3 regions of the Pseudomonas sp. 05L36 genome follow, and region 3 is predicted to be linked to each of the others. Evidence: predicted binding sites of a transcription regulator. Region 3 holds the regulator's gene; each other region holds the start of a gene.
The links. Region 3 encodes sigma-54, which starts transcription at its own class of promoters, with help from an activator protein. Its sites were predicted from a motif close to ANTGGCATNNANNTTGCTNT; they were not measured.
Positions count from the first base shown of each region.

Region 1 (4,141 bases), on a different contig from region 3:
ATCCCGGCGGTTTTTGGCGACAGGCGATCAGCCAGCAGGCCCATCGCAAAGCGCAATACAGCCCCGGCCAGAATCGGCGTGGCAACCACCAGTCCCCGTTGCTGCGTCGTCAGGTGCAGGTCGGCAGCGATCTGTACCGCCAAAGGACCGAGCAGGTACCAGACCATGAAACTCAGGTCGAAATAGAGGAAGGCTGCGAACAATGTGGGTGTATGGCCGGATTTCCAGAAGCTTGAATTCATTGCGCACCTCAGCTGTGAAGAGTCTCGAAAGGAGTCATGAGCTTGCAGGTGGGGCGCCGATACGGCCGCACCACCGGCCCCGTGCTGTGGGGCCAAAACGAAAAAACGCCGCCACCCGATTCGCCAGGGGCAAATGAGGTGCGCGACGTCTTTGTCGTAGGTGGGGCAACCGCCGTTGGTTACCTGTGGTGATTACCTAGCCAGATCTGTGCCATATCGGAAATGTGCGTAAAGCAAAAAAGATCGTCCGAACGCGGCCCGAGCCTTCGGCAGCTCCTGCGGGGTGCATACATTCCCCTGTAGGAGCTGCCGAAGGCTGCGATCTTTTGTTGTTCAACCCAATAATTCGCTCATGGCAATAATCTGCTCCGCCACTTGAATCAGCTTCTGCTGTCGGCTCATCGCCTGGCGGCGCATCAGCGTGTAGGCCTCTTCCTCGTTGCAGTCCTTCATTTTCATCAGCAGCCCCTTGGCCAGTTCGATGCGCTTGCGCTCGGCCAGTTGCTGGTCGCGGGCTTGCAACTGGGCACGCAAGGCCTGATCGCTTTCGAAGCGTGCCATGGCCACATCGAGAATCGGCTGCAGGCGTTGTGCGTGAATGCCTTCGACGATGTAGGCACTGACTCCGGACTTGATCGCCTGTCGCATCACACCGGGGTCGTGTTCGTCGGTGAACATCACTATCGGTCGTGGCTGGTCGCGAGTCACCAGCACCACTTGTTCTATGACATCGCGACCCGGTGACTCGGTATCGATCAGAATCACATCCGGACGCACCGTTTCGACGCGTTCGGGCAGGTCGATGGTCAGGCCGGATTCATCGATCACTTCAAATCCGGCTTCGGTCAAGGCGGCCTTCAGGCGTCCGACTTTCTTGGCGGTGTCGTTGATCAGCAGGATACGCAGCATGTTCGTGGTCTCCTGTCAGCGGCTGGCGGATCGATGGGAGCTGTCGCTCATGGCGTGCAGTTTGAAACTACGGGCGTAACCGGCCGGGTCCGAGCCGTCCCAGATCTTGCCGTCGATCAACTGGCTGCTGCGCATTTCCTCAGCTGGTGAGGCGACGCCGACGGCACTGGCGGCCTCACGGTAGAGGTCCAGTTGCTGGACCTGCCGGGCCACAGCGAGATAGTCCGGGTCATCGCGCAACAAGCCCCAGCGGCGGAACTGGGTCATGAACCACATGCCGTCGGACAGGTACGGCAGGTTGACCTCGCCATCCCCGTGCAAGCGCAGTGCGTGCGGGTCTTGCCAGCGATGGCCAAGGCCGTCGGCGTATTCGCCCAGCAGGCGCGGTTCGATACAGTCCAGTGGCGCGTCAAGGTACTGATCGGCACTGAGCAATTGTGCGGTACTGCGGCGATTCTCGGTGCTTTCTTCGATGAAACGGCTGGCCTCCAGAACCGCCATCACCAACGCCCGGGCAGTATTGGGGTATTGCTCGACGAACGCGCGGGTGCAGCCGAGGACTTTTTCCGGATGATCGGGCCAGAGGGTCTGGGTCGTGGCCAGGGTGAAGCCGAGGTCCTGTTGCACGGCGCTGGCGGACCAGGGTTCGCCGACGCAGAACCCGTCGATACGCCCGGCTCGCAGGTGCGCGACCATTTGCGGTGGCGGCACCACCACGCTGTCGACATCCTGCAATGGGTGAATGCCCTGGCTGGCGAGCCAGTAATACAACCACATGGCGTGGGTGCCGGTTGGAAACGTCTGGGCGAAGGTGAGTTTTGAGCGAGTTTGGTGCACGTGCCGATCCAGTGCTTCAGGACTGGTCACTCCAAGCGCCTGCAAGCCGCGGGACAGGTTGATGCTCTGGCCGTTCTGATTCAGGCCCATCAACACAGCCATGTCGGTCGCGGCCACGCCACCGATGCCCAGGTGTACGGCATAAATCAGACCGTAGAGGCTGTGGGCGGCATCGAGTTCACCGCTGACCAGTTTGTCCCGCAGGTTGGCCCAGGACGACTGACGCTTGAGGTTCAGGGTCAAGCCGTGGGGTTGGGCGAAGCCCTGGGTGGCGGCGACCACCACCGAGGCGCAGTCGCTCAGGGCCATGAAGCCGAGATTGATTTCGGTTTTTTCCGGGGCATCGCTGCCATTGACCCAGGCCAGAGGGTCGGCTGACGTTTCGTTCATCGCGTGTTCACCTTGCAAAAAAAACGTCGTCCCGAGTTCTTGCGTGAGCAGGCCGGGGACGACGCCATTGTCTTTGCACACATTCGGTCGTTGGCATGGGTGCTGGTGCCCAGAGTGGTGCAAGGCATATGCCATTATCTGTTGATTTGATTACGCGCCTCGCTTGCCACCCCGTTGCCCGGCTATAATCGCCGCCTCAATTCGCCGCCAATCGAGTCAAATCCGCCCATGTACACCCTGGCCCGTCAGCTGTTGTTCAAACTCTCCCCGGAAACCTCCCACGATCTGTCCCTGGACCTGATCGGCGCGGGCGGGCGTCTTGGGCTCAACGGCTTGCTGTGCAAGGCCCCGGCGAAGATGCCGGTGAATGTCATGGGCCTGGACTTCCCGAATCCGGTGGGACTGGCCGCCGGTCTGGACAAGAACGGTGCGGCCATCGATGGTTTCGCCCAACTGGGTTTCGGTTTTGTCGAAATCGGCACCATCACGCCGCGTCCGCAGCCGGGCAACCCGAAGCCACGCCTGTTCCGTTTGCCGGAAGCCGAGGCGATCATCAATCGCATGGGTTTCAACAACCTCGGCGTCGATCACTTGCTGGCTCGCGTGGCAGCGGCCAAGTACAAGGGCGTGCTGGGCATCAACATTGGCAAGAACTTCGATACGCCGGTCGAGCGTGCCGTGGACGACTACCTGATCTGCCTGGACAAGGTTTACGCCCACGCCAGCTATGTGACGGTCAACGTCAGTTCGCCGAACACGCCGGGCCTGCGCAGCCTGCAATTCGGCGACTCGCTCAAGCAGTTGCTGGCCGATCTGGCCGAGCGCCGCGCGGAACTGGCATTGCGTCATGGCAAACATGTACCGCTGGCGATCAAGATCGCGCCGGACATGAGCGACGAAGAAACCGCACAGGTTGCGCAAGCGCTGATCGAAACCGGAATGGATGCCGTGATTGCGACTAACACCACCCTGAGCCGCGTAGGCGTCGAAGGCTTGGAGCATGGTGACGAAGGCGGTGGTTTGTCCGGCGCACCGGTTCGCGACAAGAGCACCCACACCGTGACAGTGCTGGCATCGGAACTGGGTGGTCGGCTGCCGATCATCGCTGCCGGCGGCATTACCGAAGGCAAGCACGCCGCAGAAAAAATCACCGCAGGCGCGAGCCTGGTGCAGATCTACTCGGGCTTCATCTACAAAGGCCCTGCGCTGATTCGTGAGTCGGTAGACGCAATCGCGGCCCTGAGATAAACCCGGTCCCCGTAGGAGCTGCCGAAGGCTGCGATCTTTTGATCTTAAAAAATCAAAATCAAAATCAAAAGATCGCAGCCTTCGGCAGCTCCTACAGGGAATTGGGTTTGTACCGGGCATAAAAAAGGGCTCCTTTAAAGGAGCCCTTGGGCCGGAGCCCGCCGTCCGGATGGGACGCGCATGGTTAACTCGGTACAAAATCAGATTGTCGTGTCGGAGTGTTGTGCCCTGTAATTAGCCGACGGCGTGAAGTTCGTTGAGTTTGTGGATTCCCGCAGTGCCGGTCATACCGTCCCAGTTGTCGCCGCGTCCTTCTCGCCAGCCGTTGATCCAGGCTTGACGTACCGACGGTAGAGTAAAGGGGCAAAGCTCACGGGATTTACCACCAACGCCATATTGATATCCGCGCAAAAATGCTCTTTCCAACGGATCACGCTTAAGTCTTCTCATAGGGTGTTGCCCTCACTTGTTGACTGTATTTATCGCGTCGACCTCAATTGAGGTCTGGCAGAAAA
Region 1 is NZ_JBFTOU010000009.1:87,109-91,249, reverse strand. Features, by position in the region: gene AC1DKH_RS12445 (nitrate/nitrite transporter) at 1-242, opposite strand, end outside; gene AC1DKH_RS12440 (ANTAR domain-containing response regulator) at 576-1,151, opposite strand; gene AC1DKH_RS12435 (CmpA/NrtA family ABC transporter substrate-binding protein) at 1,167-2,378, opposite strand; gene AC1DKH_RS12430 (quinone-dependent dihydroorotate dehydrogenase) at 2,607-3,626, shown strand; gene rmf (ribosome modulation factor) at 3,861-4,076, opposite strand.
Region 1: the regulator sigma-54 is predicted to act here: its motif matches at 2,495-2,514, upstream of AC1DKH_RS12435 (CmpA/NrtA family ABC transporter substrate-binding protein).

Region 2 (4,141 bases), on a different contig from region 3:
CAATCCCTTCGTGATCATCACGGAGTACAACACCAAGACCCAGGGTTTCCTGGTCCGCTCGGTGGAGCGCATCGTCAACATGAACTGGGAGGAGATCCATCCGCCGCCCAAGGGCACCGGGCGCGATCACTACCTGACGGCGGTGACGCGGGTCGACAATCAGTTGGTCGAAATCATCGACGTCGAGAAGGTGCTGGCGGAAGTGGCACCGACGCCGGAAGCGATTTCCGTGGGTGTGGTGGATGTCGAAACCCGGCACAAGGCGCTTTCGTTGCGAGTGCTGACGGTCGATGACTCGTCGGTGGCGCGCAAGCAGGTCACGCGTTGCCTGCAAACGGTCGGCGTCGAAGTGGTGGCGTTGAACGATGGTCGGCAAGCGCTGGATTACCTGCGCAAACTGGTCGACGAGGGCAAGAAACCGGAAGAAGAGTTCCTGATGATGATCTCCGACATCGAGATGCCGGAGATGGACGGGTACACCCTGACGGCGGAAATCCGCAACGACCCGCGCATGCAAAAGCTTCATATCATCCTGCATACTTCGTTGTCGGGGGTATTCAATCAGGCGATGGTCAAGAAGGTCGGTGCCGATGACTTCCTGGCCAAATTCCGTCCTGATGACCTGGCATCCCGGGTAGTCGACCGGATCAAAGCAGCAGATTTCAGCTAGGGGTTCGCACCCCAGGCAGTCAACACGATTTAAGAGGCGGCATCATTGTCTACGGGTAATTTGGATTTCGAACAGTTCCGGGTATTCCTGGAAAAAGCCTGTGGCATTTTGCTCGGTGAAAACAAGCAGTACCTGGTCTCCAGCCGTCTCAACAAACTGATGGAACAGCAAGGCATCAAGTCTTTGGGTGAGCTGGTTCAGCGCATGCAGACGCAACCGCGCAGCGGTTTGCGCGAGCAGGTGGTGGATGCCATGACCACCAATGAAACCCTGTGGTTTCGAGACACCTACCCGTTTGAAGTCTTGAAGAACAAGGTCCTGCCCGAAGCGATCAAGGCCAGTCCCGGCCAGCGCCTGCGCATCTGGTCGGCGGCATGCTCGTCGGGCCAGGAACCCTATTCGCTGTCGATGTCCATCGACGAGTTCGAGCGGGTCAACATGGGTCAGTTGAGGATGGGTGTGCAGATCGTTGCCACCGACCTGTCCGGCACCATGCTGAACAACTGCAAGACCGGTGAGTACGACAGCCTGGCCATCGGCCGCGGTCTGTCGCCCGAGCGTCTGCAGCGTTATTTCGACCCGAAAGGACCGGGACGCTGGGCGATCAAGGCGCCGATCAAGAGCCGCGTGGAATTCCGTTCCTTCAACCTGCTGGACAGCTACGCGAGTCTGGGCAAGTTCGACATCGTGTTCTGCCGCAACGTGTTGATCTACTTCTCCGCCGAGGTGAAGAAGGACATCCTGTTGCGCATCCACAGCACGTTGAAGCGGGGCGGTTACCTGTTCCTCGGTGCTTCCGAAGCGCTGAACGGGTTGCCGGATCATTACCAGATGGTCCAGTGCAGCCCGGGGATCATTTACCAGGCGAAGTGATGCAAAAGTGGCGCGCATAAAAAACGGGAGTCCTCAGGGACTCCCGTTTTTTTGTGCCTGATGATTTCTCGCAAGCACTGCATTTCCCTGTGGGAGCGAGCCTGCTCGCGATGGCGTCCTGACAGTCGAGTTCAACTTTGCCAGACACACCGCTATCGCGAGCAGGCTCGCTCCCACAGTGGCCGGCGGTGTTCTGAAAAGGGTAAGGAGGCGGCAGAAAAGCGGCATGCGGCGGAAAACCGTTGCCGCTTTTCTGGCATTGCCGCGTTGCCATGGCCGGCAAAGCCCCGGTTTCCGGGCTTTTTTGAATTGGCATGGGGCTTGCTAAGTTGATCCTACGAAAAATCAGGTCACCCGAAGGTTTCCCGACATGAGCATCAGCTTCGATAAAGCGCTCGGTATCCACGAACAAGCCCTGGGCTTCCGCGCCCAGCGTGCCGAAGTCCTGGCCAACAACATCGCCAACGCCGATACCCCGAACTACAAGGCTCGGGACCTGGACTTCTCGAAAGTGCTCGCCGAGCAGAACGAGAAAACCAAAAGCGGCACCTTCGCCCTGAACATGACCAACAGCCGTCACATCGAGGCTGAAGGCCTGGGCAATGGCGACGAGTCGTTGCTGTATCGCACGCCGATGCAACCGTCGATCGACCAGAACACCGTGGACGCCCAGCTGGAACAGTCGAACTACGCGCAAAACGCGATCGGCTTCCAGGCCAGCTTCACCCTGCTCAACAGCAAATTCAAAGGGCTGGTGTCAGCCCTGCGCGGAGAGTAAGCCATGTCTCTATCCAGTGTTTTCAACATTGCCGGTAGCGGCATGAGTGCGCAGACCACGCGTTTGAACACCGTCGCTTCGAACATCGCCAACGCCGAGACGGTTTCGTCGAGCATCGACCAGACCTACCGCGCGCGTCATCCAGTGTTCGCCACCATGTTCCAGGGCGGCCAGAGCGGCGGCAGCGACTCGCTGTTCCAGAACCAGGATGCCGCCGGTCAGGGCGTGCAGGTGCTGGGGGTGGTCGAAGACCAGAGCAACCTCGAGGCGCGCTACGAGCCGAACCATCCGGCGGCCGATGCCAAGGGCTACGTCTACTACCCGAACGTCAACGTGGTTGAAGAAATGGCCGACATGATTTCTGCGAGCCGTTCGTTCCAGACCAACGCCGAAATGATGAACACCGCCAAAACCATGATGCAGAAGGTCCTGACCCTCGGTCAGTGATAAGGGACGACTCAGATGAGTGTTACCGATTCCACCAGCGGTTTGAGCCTCAACGATATCCTGGCCAACTCCTCGATCAAGACCAACGCCACGACTGACGGCCTCGCGTCGGCAACCGGCAGCGCCACGGGCAACAAGGCCCTGGGCAAGGATGCGTTCCTGCAGTTGCTGGTGACCCAGCTGAAAAACCAGAACCCGCTGGAGCCCCAAGACAACGGCGCGTTCGTGGCCCAGTTGGCGCAGTTCAGCAGCCTGGAAGGCATCACCACGCTCAACAACACCGTGAGCGGCCTGGCCAGCAACTACAACTCGTCCCAGGCCTTGCAGGCATCGTCGCTGGTGGGCCGTTCGGTCATCGCTCCGGGTGACAAGGCCGTGGTCGATACCACCAAGAGCCTCAGCGGCACGGTGGTGGTACCGTCTTCGGTGGCGTCCGCCACCCTGAAGATCACCGACTCAACCGGCAAGACCGTGCGCACCATCGACCTCGGTTCGCAGAAGGCCGGCAACGCCAGCTTCATCTGGGACGGCAAGAACGATGCGGGTGAGACGGTACCGGCGGGCACCTACACCTTCGGCGCCACGAGCACGATCGATGGCCAGTCCGTCGCGTTGATCACCAACCTGCCGGCGACCGTCAACAGCGTGACCATCAGCCAGACCGGCGGTGAGTTGATGCTCAATCTGGCCGGGCTGGGCAGCGTTGCCCTGTCCAAAGTACAAACCATTGGTATGTAGAGCCGACTAACACGGCACAAAGGAGTGGATGATGTCTTTCAATATCGGCCTTAGCGGTCTCTATGCAGCCAACAAACAACTGGACGTGACCGGCAACAACATCGCCAACGTCGCGACCACCGGTTTCAAATCGTCCCGTGCAGAATTCGAAGACGTGTACTCGGCGACCCGCCTGGGCACCGGCAGCAAGACCGTCGGCAACGGCGTGCGCCTGGCCAACGTTTCCCAGCAGTTCGGCCAGGGTGACGTAAGCAACACCGGTAACGTGCTCGACATGGGTATCCAGGGCAACGGTTTCTTTGTCCTGAGCAACAACGGTTCGCTGACCTACACCCGTGCCGGTACATTCAAGACCGACAAGGAAGGCTACGTCACCAACAGCGACGGTACGGCCCGCCTGCAAGGTTACGGTGTGGATGCCAACGGCAAGATCGTCAATGGCGTGCTGACCGACCTGCGCATCGACACCTCCAACCTGGCACCGAAATCCACCAGCACCGTGTCGTCGACGATCAACCTGAACTCCACCTCGGCGGTGATCGACCAGACGGTTGCGGCGAACAAGTTTGACCCGTCCAAGACCGAGACCTTTACCAAGTCGTTCAGTACCCCGATCTTCGATACTCAGGGTAACC
Region 2 is NZ_JBFTOU010000008.1:246,955-251,095, reverse strand. Features, by position in the region: gene AC1DKH_RS12065 (chemotaxis protein CheV) at 1-670, shown strand, start outside; gene cheR (protein-glutamate O-methyltransferase CheR) at 716-1,543, shown strand; gene flgB (flagellar basal body rod protein FlgB) at 1,914-2,321, shown strand; gene flgC (flagellar basal body rod protein FlgC) at 2,325-2,768, shown strand; gene flgD (flagellar hook assembly protein FlgD) at 2,784-3,506, shown strand; gene flgE (flagellar hook protein FlgE) at 3,538-4,141, shown strand, end outside.
Region 2: the regulator sigma-54 is predicted to act here: its motif matches at 1,852-1,871, upstream of flgB (flagellar basal body rod protein FlgB).

Region 3 (4,141 bases):
GATTTGTCGCAGCAGCTCAAGGTGCGCATCGGTGGCGGCTTCCGGGACCAGCAATACGAACAGCAAGTCAACCGGCGCGCCGTCGATGGCGTCGAAGTCGATAGGGGCGTCCAGGTGCATCAATGCACTGATGGGTGAAACACAGCCCTTGAGACGGCAGTGTGGAATAGCGATGCCGTTGCCAAAACCGGTGGAGCCGAGTTTTTCACGGGCAATCAGTGCCTCGAAGACATCTTGCATCTCCAGGGCCGGCACTTCGCGGGCGATCAGATTGGCAATTTGCTCGAGGGCTTTCTTTTTACTGCCGCCCGGCACGTTCACCAGGGAACGGCCGGGGGTCAGGATACTTTCAAGTCGGATCATGGGTTGGGAGTGTTAACGACCGGTTGCACCCTGGAGGAGGCTCTGGGTCTTTTCCTTATGCTTTTTGAGTTGTTTATCCAGCTTGTCGGTGAGTGCGTCGATCGCGGCGTACATATCGGTATGTTCCGCGTTGGCGACCACTTCATTCCCGGGAATATGCAGCGTGGCTTCGATTTTCTGCTTCAGTTTTTCGACGGTCATCGTGACCTGCACATTAGTGATCTTGTCGAAATGTCGCTCCAATCGTTCGAGTTTTTCGCCGATGTAGGTGCGAAGAGGTTCGGTCACTTCCAGTTGGTGTCCACTGATGTTGACTTGCATACAGCTTCTCCTTCGTTGCCAGTGCATAAAGCGGCAGGCAGAAATGCCTGCCACTGGAACGCTGTGGCGTGGCTCTACATCAACCGCTTGCGTTCGCTCGAAGGCGCGATCCCGAGGGATTCGCGGTACTTGGCGACGGTGCGGCGAGCCACCTGAATGCCTTGTGCCTCCAGTAAACCAGCGATCTTGCTGTCACTCAATGGCTTTTTCTGATTTTCCGCGGCAACCAGTTTTTTGATGATCGCGCGGATCGCCGTGGACGAGCATTCGCCGCCTTCGGAGGTGCTGACGTGACTGGAGAAAAAGTACTTCAGTTCATAAATGCCCCGGGGGGTGTGCATGAACTTCTGGGTGGTCACCCGTGAAATCGTCGACTCATGCATGCCGACCGCTTCGGCGATGTCATGCAGGACCAACGGCTTCATGGCTTCGTCGCCATATTCGAGGAAACCACGCTGATGCTCGACGATCTGGGTGGCAACCTTCATAAGGGTTTCATTGCGGCTTTGCAGGCTCTTGATGAACCAGCGGGCCTCCTGCAACTGATTGCGCATGAACGTGTTGTCGGCGCTGGTGTCGGCGCGGCGCACGAAACCGGCGTACTGGGCGTTGACCCGCAGCCGTGGCACCGACTCCTGATTCAGCTCCACCAGCCAGCGCTCGTTGTCCTTGCGCACGATAACGTCAGGAACGACATACTCGGCTTCGGTGGACTCGATCTGCGAACCCGGGCGCGGGTTGAGGCTCTGGACCAGCTCGATGACCTGGCGTAGTTCATCTTCCTTGAGCTTCATGCGGCGCATCAGTTGGCTATAGTCGCGGCTGCCAAGCAAGTCGATGTAATCGGTGACCAGGCGCTTGGCCTCAGCCAGCCAAGGGGTCTTGGCGGGTAGCTGGCGCAATTGCAGCAGCAGGCATTCGCCCAGGTTGCGGGCGCCGATGCCGGCGGGCTCGAATTGCTGGATGCGATGCAGGACCGCTTCGATTTCGTCCAGTTCGATGTCCAGTTCCGGATCGAAGGCGTCGAGGATTTCCTCGAGGGTTTCGTCCAGGTAGCCCTGATTGTTGATGCAGTCGATCAGGGTCACGGCGATCAGGCGATCGGTGTCGGACATCGGGGCCAGGTTCAGTTGCCACAGCAAGTGGCTTTGCAAGCTTTCGCCGGCCGAGGTACGGGTGGTGAAGTCCCACTCGTCGTCGTCATTGCTGGGCAGGCTGCTGGCGCTGGTCTGGTAAACGTCTTCCCACGCGGTGTCGACGGGGAGTTCGTTGGGGATGCGCTCGTTCCAGTCACCCTCATCGAGGTTATCAACCGTCGGGGCGGTTTCCTGGTAGGAGGGTTCCTGGATGTCGGTGTTGGGCTTCTGTTCGGCGTTGTCGGCCAAGGGGTCGGTGTTATCGAAGTCGTCGCCTTCTTCCTGGCGTTCGAGCATCGGATTGGACTCCAGGGCCTCCTGGATTTCCTGTTGCAGGTCCAGGGTCGACAATTGGAGCAGGCGGATAGCCTGTTGCAGCTGCGGTGTCATCGTCAGCTGCTGGCCCATTCTCAAGACTAGCGATGGTTTCATGGCAGGGGCTTAACACCTTATTCGCCGGCGCACACGCGCCATCCACTACAGGGCGCCGGGGCGCCAAACATAAGCAAATTATATGCCTGAAACTGTCGTGTTTGCCTAGAGCACTGTAACAATAAAAAAGAGTTGTTTTTTATCGAGACAAGCGCTCGTCGACCAGTCTCGCACCTCGGTGTCTTACAGGCGGAATTCGTGGCCCAGGTACACTTCCTTCACCAGGTCGTTGGCCAGGATGGTTTCAGCGTCGCCTTCGGCGATCAGTTGGCCGTCGTTGACGATGTAGGCGGTTTCGCAGATATCCAGGGTTTCACGAACGTTGTGGTCGGTGATCAGCACGCCAATGCCTTTGGCCTTGAGGTGGTGAATGATCTGCTTGATGTCCCCGACCGAAATCGGGTCCACGCCGGCGAAGGGTTCGTCGAGGAGGATGAATTTCGGGTTGGTGGCCAGGGCTCGGGCGATTTCCACGCGACGGCGCTCACCACCAGACAGGCTCATGCCGAGGTTGTCGCGGATGTGGCTGATGTGGAATTCCTGCAGCAGGCTTTCCAGTTCCTTGCGCCGACCGGCCTTGTCGAGTTCCTTGCGGGTCTCGAGGATGGCCATGATGTTGTCGGCCACCGACAGTTTGCGGAAGATCGATGCTTCTTGCGGCAGGTAGCCGATACCAGCCTTTGCGCGGCCGTGCATCGGCTGGTGGCTGATGTCCAGGTCATCGATCAGGACGCGGCCCTGGTCGGCCTGCACCAGACCGACGATCATGTAGAAGCAGGTGGTCTTGCCGGCGCCGTTCGGGCCAAGCAGGCCGACGATCTGACCGCTGTCGATGGACAGGCTGACGTCGCGCACGACCTGGCGGCTCTTGTAGCTCTTGGCCAGATGCTGAGCTTTCAGAGTTGCCATTACTGGGCCTTTTTCTCGTCGGTTTTCTTCTTCGGCTGGATCACCATGTCGATACGCGGACGCGACTCGGTCACCTTGCTGCCGGTGGCGCGACCGGCGCTGGCCAGCTTCTTCTCGGTGTCGTAGACGATTTTCTCACCTTGGGTGGTGTTGTTGTCCTTGTCGATGACTTTGGCCTTGTCGATCAGCACAACGCGATTTTGCGTTGCGTGGTACTGGATGGTCACACCCCAGCCCTGGACGGGTTTGGTGTCGCCCGCCGTTTGCAGTTGCTCGAAGTAGGCCAGGTTGCCCACCGAGGTAACCACGTCGATGTCGCCATTCGGGGTGCGGGTCATGGTCACCTTGTTGCCGGTAACCTTCATCGTACCTTGGGTAATGATCACGTCACCGGTATAGATGGCAATACCTTGCTTGTCGTCCAGTTGGGCATCGTCGGCCTGAATGCGGATAGGCTGCTGTTGATCTTCCGGCAGAGCCCAGGCGCTCACGCTTCCCAGTGCTGCGCCCAGACTGAGCAAAATCGGGAGGGTTTTAACGAGCCTCATACTGTCCTCTTACGTTCGATAGCAGGTGTATCCTGCTTTCTTTCAAATACGCCTTCATTCCCTTGCCAGTCGATACACCGCCAGCGCCGTCGATTCTAACGTCTTGCTCTGTCTGCGCATATTGCTGCTGCGGGAACACGGTCATGCGGGTGCTGGTGATCAGGGTTTTACGGTTTTTCTCGTCGAAGCGCGTGATGCGCACGTCATCGATCAGTTCGACCTGTGTGCCATCAGGGTTGACCTCGCCGTGCAGGCTCTGGACGTGCCACGGAAATTCAGTGCCGCGGAACACATTCAGGTCGGGGTTGGTCAGCAATGTCACCTCGGTCGCTTTCAGGTGCTCGACCTTGTCGGACACCAGATCATATTGCAGCTTGCCGTCCGGCAGGTACTGCACGCTGTGGGCGTTGATGGCGTAATAGTCGATCGCGC
Region 3 is NZ_JBFTOU010000006.1:151,940-156,080, reverse strand. Features, by position in the region: gene ptsN (PTS IIA-like nitrogen regulatory protein PtsN) at 1-363, opposite strand, end outside; gene hpf (ribosome hibernation-promoting factor, HPF/YfiA family) at 376-684, opposite strand; gene AC1DKH_RS09155 (RNA polymerase factor sigma-54) at 759-2,252, opposite strand; gene lptB (LPS export ABC transporter ATP-binding protein) at 2,436-3,161, opposite strand; gene lptA (lipopolysaccharide transport periplasmic protein LptA) at 3,161-3,709, opposite strand; gene lptC (LPS export ABC transporter periplasmic protein LptC) at 3,696-4,141, opposite strand, start outside.